4 regions of the Citrobacter portucalensis genome follow, and region 3 is predicted to be linked to each of the others. Evidence: predicted binding sites of a transcription regulator. Region 3 holds the regulator's gene; each other region holds the start of a gene.
What was found. The regulator PurR, encoded in region 3, represses purine synthesis genes. The targets are predictions, from matches to a motif close to CANGCAAACGTTTGCNTG.
Positions count from the first base shown of each region.

Region 1: pyrD (quinone-dependent dihydroorotate dehydrogenase) is a predicted target of PurR. The motif match lies at 1,759-1,776, and genes of this name have one in related genera.
Region 2: purE (5-(carboxyamino)imidazole ribonucleotide mutase) is a predicted target of PurR. The motif match lies at 1,217-1,234, and genes of this name have one in related genera.
Region 4: cvpA (colicin V production protein) is a predicted target of PurR. The motif match lies at 1,613-1,630, and genes of this name have one in related genera.

Region 1 covers NZ_CP092466.1:3,269,667-3,272,789, reverse strand. Annotated here, with positions in the region: gene ssuD (FMNH2-dependent alkanesulfonate monooxygenase) at 1-79, opposite strand, end outside; gene LY264_RS16050 (sulfonate ABC transporter substrate-binding protein) at 76-1,050, opposite strand; gene ssuE (NADPH-dependent FMN reductase) at 1,043-1,618, opposite strand; gene pyrD (quinone-dependent dihydroorotate dehydrogenase) at 1,861-2,871, shown strand; gene zapC (cell division protein ZapC) at 3,037-3,123, shown strand, end outside.
Region 2 covers NZ_CP092466.1:3,708,938-3,712,060, forward strand. Annotated here, with positions in the region: gene ppiB (peptidylprolyl isomerase B) at 1-341, shown strand, start outside; gene lpxH (UDP-2,3-diacylglucosamine diphosphatase) at 344-1,066, shown strand; gene purE (5-(carboxyamino)imidazole ribonucleotide mutase) at 1,305-1,814, shown strand; gene purK (5-(carboxyamino)imidazole ribonucleotide synthase) at 1,811-2,878, shown strand; gene LY264_RS18065 (carbamate kinase) at 2,917-3,123, opposite strand, start outside.
Region 3 covers NZ_CP092466.1:2,769,476-2,772,598, forward strand. Annotated here, with positions in the region: gene LY264_RS13465 (MFS transporter) at 1-875, opposite strand, end outside; gene cydH (cytochrome bd-I accessory subunit CydH) at 1,051-1,140, opposite strand; gene purR (HTH-type transcriptional repressor PurR) at 1,438-2,463, shown strand; gene punR (DNA-binding transcriptional activator PunR) at 2,460-3,123, opposite strand, start outside.
Region 4 covers NZ_CP092466.1:1,585,534-1,588,656, forward strand. Annotated here, with positions in the region: gene folC (bifunctional tetrahydrofolate synthase/dihydrofolate synthase) at 1-814, shown strand, start outside; gene dedD (cell division protein DedD) at 804-1,472, shown strand; gene cvpA (colicin V production protein) at 1,686-2,174, shown strand; gene purF (amidophosphoribosyltransferase) at 2,208-3,123, shown strand, end outside.

The DNA.
Region 1 (3,123 bases), 500 kb from region 3:
CCGGGCGCGAACCTTCTTCCGTTCCAAGATAATGACCGTCACCGTGGGTGGGTAAAAACCAGAACATATTCAGACTCATAATTTTTCTCCTGCCTGCTGAGTGGGTTGCCAGATACGCTGGCGAATATCGATTTTTTTCGGCACCAAACGGTTGTCATAAAACAGATCGGCGGTTTGTTGTTGCAGAGCGGCAACAGAGGCGCTGACGGGCGAGATGGTCGTTGGCGGCCGGTGATCAAGATAAGACGCAATCACCGGCTCTGGCAGCCCCATGGTTTTGGCCAGCAGGGTAATGCTTTGCTGGCGCTGGTTGAGCGTTAGCGCATCGGCCTGGCTAAAGGTATCCAGTACGCCAAATACAAAAGCGCCATTTTTCTCGGCATAAGGACGGGCGGCGAGATAAAACGAACCGGTTTGCTTGAGGTCTGAGCCGTCCTTCAGTACGCGTACATCACCTTGCAGTAACGCGGCGGAATAATAGGGATCCCAGATAGCCCACGCATCCACGTTTCCTTGCTGAAAGGCCGCTCGCGCATCGGCGGGAGTCAGATACGTTGGTTGAATATCGGTAAATTTCAGTCCGGCCTGTTGCAGCGCCCGGAGCAGTAAATTGTGGGCGCTGGAGCCTTTCTGGAAGGCGACTTTATGTCCTTTAAGCTGCGCGACGCTCTTGATCGGGCTATTTTTTGGCACCAGAATCACTTCGGCTTTCGGTTTGGGCGGCTCGACGCCCACGTAAACCAGATCGGCCCCGGCTGCCTGGGCGAAAATCGGCGGAATGTCACCGGTACTGCCGAGATCGATACTGCCGATATTGAGTGCTTCCAGCATTTGCGGCCCTGCCGGGAACTCAATCCACGAGATTTTGGTCTGTGGGTAGCGTTTCTCCAGTAGCTGATGGCTTTTAGCCAGCACCATGCTGACGCTCCCTTTCTGGTAGCCTATGCGCAGCGCGTCTGGTGCAGACTCTGCGGCATGGGCGAGCGTTGAAAGTGACAGCAATCCGGTCAACGCCAGCCAAGGCGTGTGACGCCTGAGAAAATCAAGCATGAGCGGCACCTCGCAGAGCATTCAATTGAGGGAGTTGGATGTCGCGACGATGCAACGCCAGCCAGAAGGTGTCGAGTGCATTGTCCAGACGCAGTTGCAGGTTGGGCGTAAACTGCGGTTTATGTTGATAATCAATCACCTGTGAATCATCAGCAAAAACACCGTGCAGGATTTCCTGGGCTTTTAACGCGCTCAGCACCGGCTTAAGTGCGTAATCAACGGCCAGTAAATGCGCCACGGTACCGCCTGTTGCCAGTGGCAAAACCACTTTGCCTTCCAGTGCGCGTTCGGGAAGCAGGTCGAGCAACGTTTTCAACGCACCGGAGTAAGCTGCTTTGTAGACTGGTGTTGCCACAATCAATCCGTCGGCGTCGTGTAGTTGTTCGACAAAGGTTTTCAGCGACGGGCTGTCGAAGCGCGCATAAATCAGGTCTTCTGGGGCAAAGTTGTGCAGATTCCAGTGACAGACTTCGACATCCTGGCCGTTCAGTTTTTCTCGGGCGTATTCCAGTAACGCGCTGGAGCGAGAGGGGAAGCGTGGGCTTCCCGCCAGAGTAATGACGCGCATAATTTCAATCTCCCCTTATAACCAATTGTTCGCTTTTATTTAACATTGATAACAATTTGTGCAGTCTGGCAGAGAGATTTTGTTTATCGAAATGATTTATACGGGATAGAAAAGTTGAAAAATGAATAAAACGGCAGAAGGAGGAAAACGATTGCTATTTATTGCCGCAGGTCAATTCCCTTTTTGCTCGCGATCGCACATAATACGCCCCCGGTTTGCACACCGGGAATCCAGGAGAGTTCATGTACTACCCCTTCGTTCGTAAAGCCCTTTTTCAGCTCGATCCAGAGCGCGCTCATGAATTGACATTCCAGCAATTACGTCGCATTACCGGCACACCGCTTGAAGCGCTTGTGCGCCAGAAAGTACCGGCAAAACCGGTTACCTGTATGGGGTTGACGTTTAAAAATCCGCTCGGGCTTGCTGCCGGACTGGATAAAGACGGGGAGTGCATTGATGCGCTCGGCGCGATGGGATTTGGTTCCATTGAGATTGGTACCGTGACGCCACGCCCTCAGCCGGGTAACGATAAACCGCGTCTGTTCCGTCTGGTCGATGCAGAAGGTTTGATCAACCGCATGGGGTTTAATAACCACGGGGTTGATAACCTGGTTGAGAACGTTAAAAAATCGCATTTCGACGGTATTCTGGGTATTAATATTGGTAAGAACAAAGATACCCCAGTAGAGAACGGCAAAGATGACTATCTGATTTGTATGGAAAAAGTCTATGCCTATGCTGGTTATATCGCGATTAATATCTCTTCGCCGAATACGCCGGGATTACGTACGCTGCAATACGGCGAGGCGCTGGACGATCTCCTGACGGCAATTAAAAATAAGCAAAACGATCTGCAAGCGATCCACCATAAATATGTTCCGGTGGCGGTAAAGATCGCGCCGGATCTTTCTGTGGAAGAACTGATCCAGGTCGCCGATAGTTTAGTTCGCCATAATATTGATGGCGTAATTGCGACTAACACCACCCTCGATCGTTCTCTTGTTCAGGGAATGAAAAATTGCGATCAAATGGGTGGTCTGAGCGGTCGACCGTTGCAATTAAAAAGTACAGAAATTATTCGCCAGTTGTCTCAGGAATTAAAAGGTCAGCTGCCGATTATTGGCGTTGGTGGTATCGACTCGGTGATTGCTGCACGTGAGAAAATAGCTGCTGGTGCAACCCTCGTACAGATTTATTCGGGCTTTATTTTTAAAGGTCCGCCGTTGATAAAAGAAATCGTCAGCAATATCTGAATGCTACCTTAATCACAATCCAGGGCTTTATTTCTAGCCCTGGTTGTTTTATATTCCTTTACTGTTGCTTATTTAAACATTCTGAGCTTTTATTATTAGGGCAATAAACGAAGCGGCAAAAGGATACTGTCGTAACGGTGATGATTAAGGAAAGGAGAGAAACTGATGCGAATTAAACCCGACGATAACTGGCGCTGGTATTATGATGAAGAGCACGATCGTATGATGCTCGATTTAGCCAATGGCATGTTA
Region 2 (3,123 bases), 940 kb from region 3:
GCGGCGGTTTCGAGCCAGGCATGAAGCAAAAAGCCACGAAAGAAGCGATCAAAAACGAAGCGAACAACGGTTTGAAAAACACTCGTGGTACGCTGGCGATGGCGCGTACTCAGGCTCCGCACTCCGCAACCGCACAGTTCTTCATCAACGTTGCAGACAACGACTTCCTGAACTTCTCCGGCGAAAGCATGCAGGGTTGGGGTTACTGCGTGTTCGCTGAAGTTGTTGAAGGCATGGACGTGGTTGATAAAATCAAAGGCGTTTCCACTGGTCGCAGCGGTATGCATCAGGATGTGCCAAAAGAAGACGTTATCATCGAAAACGTGACCGTCAGCGAGTAATCGTGGCGACACTGTTTATTGCAGATCTTCACCTCTGCACAGAAGAACCGGCGATCACCGCCGGTTTTCTGCGTTTTTTAGCCGGTGATGCGCGAAAGGCCGATGCGCTATACATTCTTGGCGACCTGTTTGAAGCCTGGATTGGCGACGACGATCCTAATCCGCTGCATCGTGAAATGGCCGCGGCGATAAAATCACTGACTGATTCCGGCGTTCCCTGCTTTTTTATTCACGGCAACCGTGATTTTCTGCTCGGTAAACGTTTTGCCCGTGCGAGCGGCATGACCTTGCTTCCCGAAGAAAAAGTGCTCGACCTGTATGGCCGCAAGGTGCTGATCATGCATGGCGACACCTTATGCACCGACGACGCAGGCTATCAGGCATTTCGCGCCAAAGTGCATCAACCCTGGTTACAGAAGCTGTTCCTCGCTCTGCCGCTGTTCGTTCGCCAGCGAATCGCTGCGAAAATGCGTGCCAACAGCAAAGCAGCCAACACCACCAAATCGCTGGAAATCATGGATGTGAATCAGCAGGCCGTGATTAGCGAGATGGAAAAACATCAGGTTCAGTGGTTAATTCACGGCCATACCCACCGCCCTGCCGTCCACAAACTTACGGCCAATGAGCAACCCGCTTTCCGCGTGGTATTAGGCGCATGGCACACCGAAGGTTCGATGATCAAAGTCACCCCTGACGACGTTGAACTGATCGCCTTTCCGTTTTAATTCTGCAGATACCCAGTTCCTCTTTACACAAAACTATTCGAGTTGCATCAAAGCGGCAAATCTGTGAGTCCCCTGGAGCTTACAAAAGTAAGTGACTGGGGTGAGCAGATGCAGCCAACAAAGAGGCAGCTTGAAGAGTGAAGTACAAAGCGCGCAATCGTTTTCCTTGGCGGTGAATTATGCTATTCTCTGTGGCCTCAAAAGTCGAGTGTAGTGCACCACAGGAGTTTTCAGACGCATGTCTTCCCGCAATAATCCGGCGCGTGTCGCCATCGTGATGGGGTCCAAAAGCGACTGGGCTACCATGCAGTTCGCCGCCGAAATCTTCGAAATCCTGGACGTTCCGCATCATGTTGAAGTCGTCTCCGCCCACCGCACCCCAGACAAACTGTTTAGCTTCGCCGAAAGCGCTGAAGAGAACGGTTATCAGGTGATTATTGCCGGGGCCGGTGGCGCAGCGCATTTGCCTGGCATGATTGCGGCGAAAACGCTGGTGCCAGTTTTGGGCGTTCCGGTGCAAAGCGCAGCGCTGAGCGGCGTAGATAGCCTCTACTCTATCGTTCAAATGCCGCGCGGTATTCCGGTCGGCACGCTGGCGATCGGCAAAGCGGGGGCGGCAAATGCGGCCCTGCTGGCAGCACAAATTCTGGCAACACACGACAAAGAACTGCATCAGCGTCTGGCTGAGTGGCGTAAAGCGCAAACCGACGAGGTGCTGGAGAACCCGGACCCGCGAGGTGTCGCATGAAGCAGGTCTGCGTACTTGGCAACGGACAGCTAGGGCGCATGCTGCGCCAGGCCGGTGAGCCACTGGGCATAGCGGTCTGGCCCGTCGGGCTGGACGCTGAACCGGCTGCGGTCCCTTTTCAGCAAAGCGTGATCACCGCTGAGATTGAGCGCTGGCCGGAAACGGCACTCACCCGCGAACTGGCACGCCACCCGGCGTTTGTTAACCGCGACGTCTTCCCGATTATTGCCGACCGTCTGACGCAAAAGCAGCTTTTTGACAAGCTCGGTCTGGCGACCGCGCCATGGCAACTGCTGGCAGATAAAAGCGAATGGTCTGCGATATTCGACAAACTTGGCGAGCTGGCGATTGTGAAACGTCGCGTCGGCGGCTACGACGGACGTGGACAGTGGCGCTTGCGCGCAAATGAAACTGAGCAACTGCCGGACGACTGCTACGGCGAGTGCATCGTCGAGCGGGGAATCAACTTCTCCGGAGAAGTCTCACTGGTTGGCGCTCGTGCGCACGACGGCAGCACCGTTTTCTATCCGCTGACCCATAACCTGCATCAGGACGGCATTCTGCGCACCAGCGTGGTGTTCCCGCAGGCTAACGCCAGACAGCAGGAACAAGCTGAAGCAATGCTCTCTGCCATCATGCAGGAGCTGTGCTATGTTGGCGTGATGGCGATGGAGTGTTTCATCACCCCGGAAGGTCTGCTGATTAACGAACTAGCTCCGCGCGTGCACAACAGCGGGCACTGGACGCAAAACGGCGCCAGCATCAGCCAGTTTGAGCTGCATCTACGTGCCATTACCGACCTGCCGTTACCGACGCCGGTGGTGAACCACCCTTCGGTGATGGTAAACCTGATTGGTAGCGACCTGAACTACGACTGGCTGAAGCTGCCGCTGGTGCATCTGCACTGGTATGACAAAGAGGTGCGTGAAGGGCGTAAGGTGGGTCACCTGAACCTGAGCGACAGCGATACCGCGCGCCTTAGCGCGACGCTGGAAGCGCTTATCCCCCTGCTGCCGCCGGAATATGCCAGCAGTATTATCTGGGCGCAGTCAAAGCTGAAATAAGAAAATAGGGGGCGTGCATATAAACGCCCCCCCTTTTTTTACAGACGGATACAGGTTCCGGCTTTGCCCGCCAGCGTATCTTCAATGCGTGACAGCGCGCCAATCCATGCCGGTTTTCCACGTCGCTTCACATATCCACTTACGGCAGTAACCTTTGGGCCCATCGAACCATCAGCTTTAGCAAACGGCGCCAGCTCATCAGGAGAGGCCTGACGGATCGCGCGTTGCTCCGGCGTCCCCCAGTT
Region 3 (3,123 bases):
CCCAGCTCATTACGCGCAAGGAAAGGAATGGCCAGCATAATAACCATCAGCAGCAGTAAAAAGCCTTTCAGCGTACCGTTGACTGAACGGTCAGCCAGTTTGCCGCCAAAATAGTTACCGATCGAGAAGCCAACGCCTATCAACACCAGCATCCCGGTAACAAATGCCGGTGTAGCATGAGTGATAGTATGCAGAACCGGCGAGATGTAGGTATACAGCGTGAACATCGCCCCTGCACCCAGTACGGTAGTCAGTAACGCCGACAACACCTGTGGGCGCATCAACACCGCCAGTTCGCTTCGGACATCCGGGCGCTCTCCTGCTCCACCCTTGGGTAATGAGAAGAACAGGCTGACCATCGCAATGACGCCCAGCCCCGCAGTGGCCATAAACGACATGCGCCAGCCGATGGTTTCACCAAGCCAGGTCGCCGCCGGAACGCCGCCAATATTGGCGATGGTTAACCCCATAAACATCGTTGCCACGGCGCTGGCCTGCTTATGTTTGGGTACCACACTGGCTGCAACCACAGAACCGAGACCAAAAAAGGCTCCATGGTTAAGACTGGTCAAAATACGCGATAGCATCAGCGTGGTGTAATCCGGCGAGATAGCCGAAAGAACATTACCCAGCGTGAAAATCGCCATCAGGAATATCAAAGCATTACGTCGCGCACGATGAGACAGCAGCAATGTCATCAGCGGTGCACCTACCATCACACCTACCGCATAAGCGCTGATCAGCATGCCAGCCGCCGGAATCGAGACGTCCACACCTTTGGCAATGACGGGCAACAACCCCATTGGCGAAAACTCGGTGGTGCCAATACCAAACGCCCCGATTGCCAGCGCCAGTAAAGGGTAATTGATTTTCATATTTCGACTCCATATCGTCGAGCCGTGGCACGACATAAAATAAGAGTCAAAAGCATGACATTGATCGCAAAATTAATAAAGTTAACAAAACTGCAAAAGACTTTTGCTTATTCGCAAACAATAGCGGGGAAAAACGAGTCGAAGGGATGAGGGAGAGCTAACTCCCTCGGGGAAATCAATGCAGCGCTGCGGTCAGACCACCCGCGACGATCAAACCCAGAACAATAATGGTAGTCACTAACGAAAATTTCAGATCGGTGCTCATCAAGTTTTCTCCTTTTTATTCCCACACAAAAAGTGATATTGCGCATTTTTACACACTTGAAAGCAAAAATCTCTCACGATTTATATTGATAACTGCTTTTAACTCTTCCCCTTTTCGTTAAGATCAGACAAAATTCCACGCTTACTTGATTAGCGTACCGGCCATTGACCCCTTCCTGACGTTCCGTGTCGTTTTCCCGGCGTGCCGCAACCCTTACGTTGCGATAAGGGTGTGTAAAGGCAAACGTTTACCTGGAGTATTCTCAGGAGCTTAGGATATGGTCTGGAGTGAGATGTAATGGCAACAATTAAAGATGTAGCGAAGCGAGCAAACGTTTCCACTACAACCGTATCACACGTAATTAACAAGACGCGCTTTGTCGCGGAAGAAACACGTAATGCTGTCTGGGCAGCAATCAAAGAACTGCACTATTCTCCGAGCGCAGTTGCCCGCAGCCTGAAGGTAAATCACACCAAGTCTATCGGCTTGCTGGCGACCAGCAGCGAAGCGGCCTATTTCGCCGAAATTATCGAAGCCGTTGAGAAAAACTGTTTCCAGAAAGGCTATACCCTGATCCTGGGTAACGCATGGAACAGTCTCGAAAAACAGCAGGCTTATCTGTCGATGATGGCGCAAAAGCGCGTTGATGGTCTGCTGGTGATGTGTTCTGAGTATCCGGAGTCGCTGCTTTCGATGCTCGGAGAGTATCGCCATATCCCGATGGTCGTCATGGACTGGGGCGAAGCAAAAGCCGACTTTACTGATACGGTCATTGATAACGCCTTCGAAGGCGGTTACATGGCGGGCCGGTATCTGGTAGAACGCGGTCATCGTGAGATTGGCGTGATCCCTGGCCCAATGGAACGTAACACCGGGGCCGGGCGTCTGGCTGGCTTTATGAAAGCGATGGAAGAAGCGCTGATTAAAGTGCCTGAAAACTGGATTGTCCAGGGCGATTTTGAGCCTGAATCCGGCTACCGCGCCATGCAGCAAATTCTGTCGCAGTCTCATCGTCCGACCGCGGTCTTCTGCGGTGGCGATATTATGGCAATGGGTGCGCTGTGCGCCGCTGACGAAATGGGACTGCGCGTACCGCAGGATGTCTCACTCATCGGCTACGACAACGTGCGCAACGCCCGCTTCTTCACGCCGGCCTTGACGACCATTCACCAGCCGAAGGATTCACTGGGTGAAACGGCCTTCAACATGCTGTTAGACCGTATCGTGAATAAACGTGAAGAGTCACAGTCTATCGAAGTGCATCCACGCCTGGTTGAGCGTCGCTCCGTTGCCGACGGTCCGTTCCGCGATTACCGCCGTTAAGCCTGTTGTGCGGGAGTCTCATCTGGCTCCCGCAGCCATTCCTTGTTCAACGTTTCACTATCTCCTAAATAGTCCAGCAGCCAACTCAATGCCGGTGACGTATCGTTCTGCTGCCATGTCAGGCAGCATGCGGCATCAGGAAAAGGGTTCTCCAGTTGCAGCGCAACCCATTTACCGCTATCGATCCACGGCTTGGCAAAATGCGTCGGTACCATGCCCACGCACAATCCCGCGGACAAACAGGTCGCAGAAGATTCCCAGTCCGGCACGACGACGCGCTTTTGGTTGTCCAGCAGCCAGGTAATACGCTTCGGCAATGTTCGGGAGGTATCTTCGCGCACCAGTGACGGCCAGTTGCGCAACGTGTCATCACTTAACGGTCCAGGCATTGACGCTAGTGGATGATGGCTGGCTACCACGCAGCTCCAGCTCAGCATTCCCATATCGCGGAAGGTATAGCGCCCCCCGACCGGAATGGCCTGTGTGGCCCCGATGGCCAGCTCCACACGCCCATCAGACAGTGCGTCCCACACGCCGTTAAACACTTCCTGAAAAACTAACAACTCCACATCATCAAAGTGACGGTAGAAATCCACGATCATCTGTCGGGTACGATCCGGGCGGACAATGTTATCGACGGCGATCGCCAGCTGTCCGCGC
Region 4 (3,123 bases), 1.2 Mb from region 3:
CCTTGACGCCACCAATATCGTCGATGCCGATGTCGCAGTAGTCACCAGTATTGCGCTTGACCATACTGACTGGCTGGGCCCGGATCGCGAAAGTATTGGTCGTGAGAAGGCAGGGATTTTCCGCGCAGAGAAACCGGCCATCGTCGGCGAACCGGAAATGCCTTACACCATCGCGGATGTCGCTCAGGAGAGCGGGGCGATTTTGCAACGTTGTGGTGTGGACTGGCGCTATGCGGTCACGGAGAACGACTGGTCGTTTACTGATGCTCATGGAACGCTGGCGCACCTGCCGTTGCCGCAGGTGCCACAACCTAATGCTGCAACCGCACTGGCTGCACTGCGCGCAAGTGGTCTTAACGTCAGCGAGCAGGCCATTCGTGACGGTATCGAACAAGCGATTTTACCGGGACGCTTCCAGATTGTGAGCGAGTCGCCGCGGGTGATTTTTGATGTTGCCCATAACCCGCATGCGGCGGAGTATCTGACCGGACGTCTGAAAAAGTTAGTGAAAAGCGGGCGTGTACTTGCGGTTATCGGTATGCTACATGATAAAGATATTGCCGGTACGTTGGCCTGGCTGAAAAGCGTGGTTGACGACTGGTACTGTGCGCCCCTGGAAGGGCCGCGTGGTGCAACGGCAGAACAGCTGCTGGAGCACCTGGGCAAAGGCAACGCTTATGACAGCGTGGCGCAGGCATGGACTGCGGCACTTGCTGAGGCGAAGCCAGAAGATACCGTGTTGGTGTGTGGATCGTTTCACACTGTCGCACATGTCATGGAAGTAATAGACGTGGGGAGAAGCGGTGGCGAGTAAGTTTCAGAATCGATTAGTCGGCACAATTGTGCTGGTCGCGCTCGGGGTGATTGTGCTTCCCGGGCTGCTTGACGGGCAGAAAAAGCATTATCAGGATGAATTTGCAGCGATCCCACTGGTGCCTAAACCCGGCGATCGCGATGAACCAGACATGATGCCTGCAGCAACGCAGGCACTGCCGACTCAGCCGCCGGAAGGGGCGGCAGAAGAGGTGCGTGCGGGTGATGCTGCCGCGCCATCGTTGGATCCATCACGTTTGACGACGGCAAACAGCGCGGAGTTAGATCCTGTCCCTGCGCCTGTGGAACCACCGAAACCTAAACCGAAACCGCAGCCTGTTGCCGTCGCCCCGACGCCAACACCGGCACCGACTCCAGCGCCGAAACCGGCCGCTGAGGAAGCGCCAGCGCCAACCGGCAAAGCGTACGTTGTACAACTCGGTGCGCTGAAAAACGCGGATAAGGTCAATGAGATCGTGGGTAAACTTCGTGGCGCGGGCTTCCGGGTATATACTTCCCCGTCAACGCCGGTGCAGGGTAAAATAACCCGCATTCTCGTAGGGCCTGACGCCTCCAAAGATAAGCTGAAGAACTCGCTGGGCGAGCTGCAGAAGATCTCTGGTTTGAGCGGGGTGGTGATGGGGTATACCCCTAACTAAGGGATTGCGTTACGTTGCTCTGATGTAGGCCGGACAAGGTGTTTACACCGCCATCCGGCAGTGTCCGAAGAGGCATAAAATCGTATGGCGTTGAAGATTTTTTCAGCGCCATTTTTATTTACGCGTGGAAAGGAAATCCCTACGCAAACGTTTTCTTTTTCTGTTAGAATGCGCCCCGAACAGGACGACAGGGCGTAAAATCGTGGGACACATATGGTCTGGATTGATTACGCCATTATCGCGGTGATTGGTTTTTCCTGTCTGGTTAGCCTGATCCGTGGCTTTGTTCGTGAAGCATTATCGTTGGTGACTTGGGGTTGTGCTTTCTTTGTCGCCAGCCATTACTACACTTACCTGTCTGTCTGGTTTACGGGCTTTGAAGACGAACTGGTTCGAAATGGGATTGCTATCGCGATACTGTTCATCGCGACACTTATCGTCGGCGCTATCGTTAACTTTGTGATAGGCCAACTGGTAGAGAAAACAGGACTGTCGGGTACCGACAGGGTGTTGGGGATCTGCTTCGGTGCTTTGCGTGGAGCGTTGATCGTCGCCGCCATACTGTTCTTTCTCGATACCTTTACCGGTCTGTCGAAAAGTGAAGACTGGGGTAAGTCACAGCTGATCCCGCAGTTCAGTTTCATCATCAGATGGTTCTTTGACTATCTGCAAAGCTCGTCAAGTTTCTTGCCCAAAGTATAAACTTTGGGTCGTTGCTGAACGAGGAAAAGACGTATGTGCGGTATTGTCGGTATCGCCGGTGTTATGCCGGTAAACCAGTCGATTTATGACGCGTTAACGGTGCTCCAGCATCGTGGTCAGGATGCTGCGGGCATCATCACCATTGATGCCAACAACTGCTTCCGCTTGCGTAAAGCAAACGGAATGGTGAGCGATATTTTTGAAGCGCGCCATATGCAGCGTTTGCAGGGCAATATGGGCATCGGTCATGTGCGTTACCCAACGGCTGGCAGCTCCAGCGCCTCCGAAGCTCAACCTTTTTACGTCAACTCACCGTATGGCATTACGCTTGCCCACAATGGCAACCTGACCAATGCGCATGAGTTGCGTAAAAAGCTGTTTGAAGAAAAGCGCCGCCACATCAATACCACTTCAGATTCTGAAATTCTGCTGAATATTTTCGCCAGCGAGCTGGATAACTTCCGCCATTACCCGCTGGAAGCCGACAATATTTTTGCGGCCATTGCGGCAACCAACCGCCAGATTCGCGGCGCCTATGCCTGCGTGGCGATGATTATCGGTCACGGTATGGTTGCCTTCCGCGACCCTAACGGTATCCGTCCGCTGGTGATGGGCAAACGCGATATTGGCGATGGCCGTACCGAGTACATGGTGGCGTCTGAAAGCGTAGCGCTGGATACGCTGGGCTTTGAATTCCTGCGCGACGTAGCACCTGGCGAAGCGGTGTACATCACCGAAAAAGGCCAGCTGTTTACCCGTCAGTGTGCCGATAACCCGGTGAGCAATCCATGTCTGTTTGAATACGTTTACTTCGCACGTCCTGACTCCTTTATCGACAAGATTTCCGTCTACAGCGCCCGTGTGAATATGGGGACTAAGCTTGGCGAAAAAATTGCCCGTGAGTGGGAAGATCTGGACATCGACGTAGTAATCCCAATCCCGGAAACCT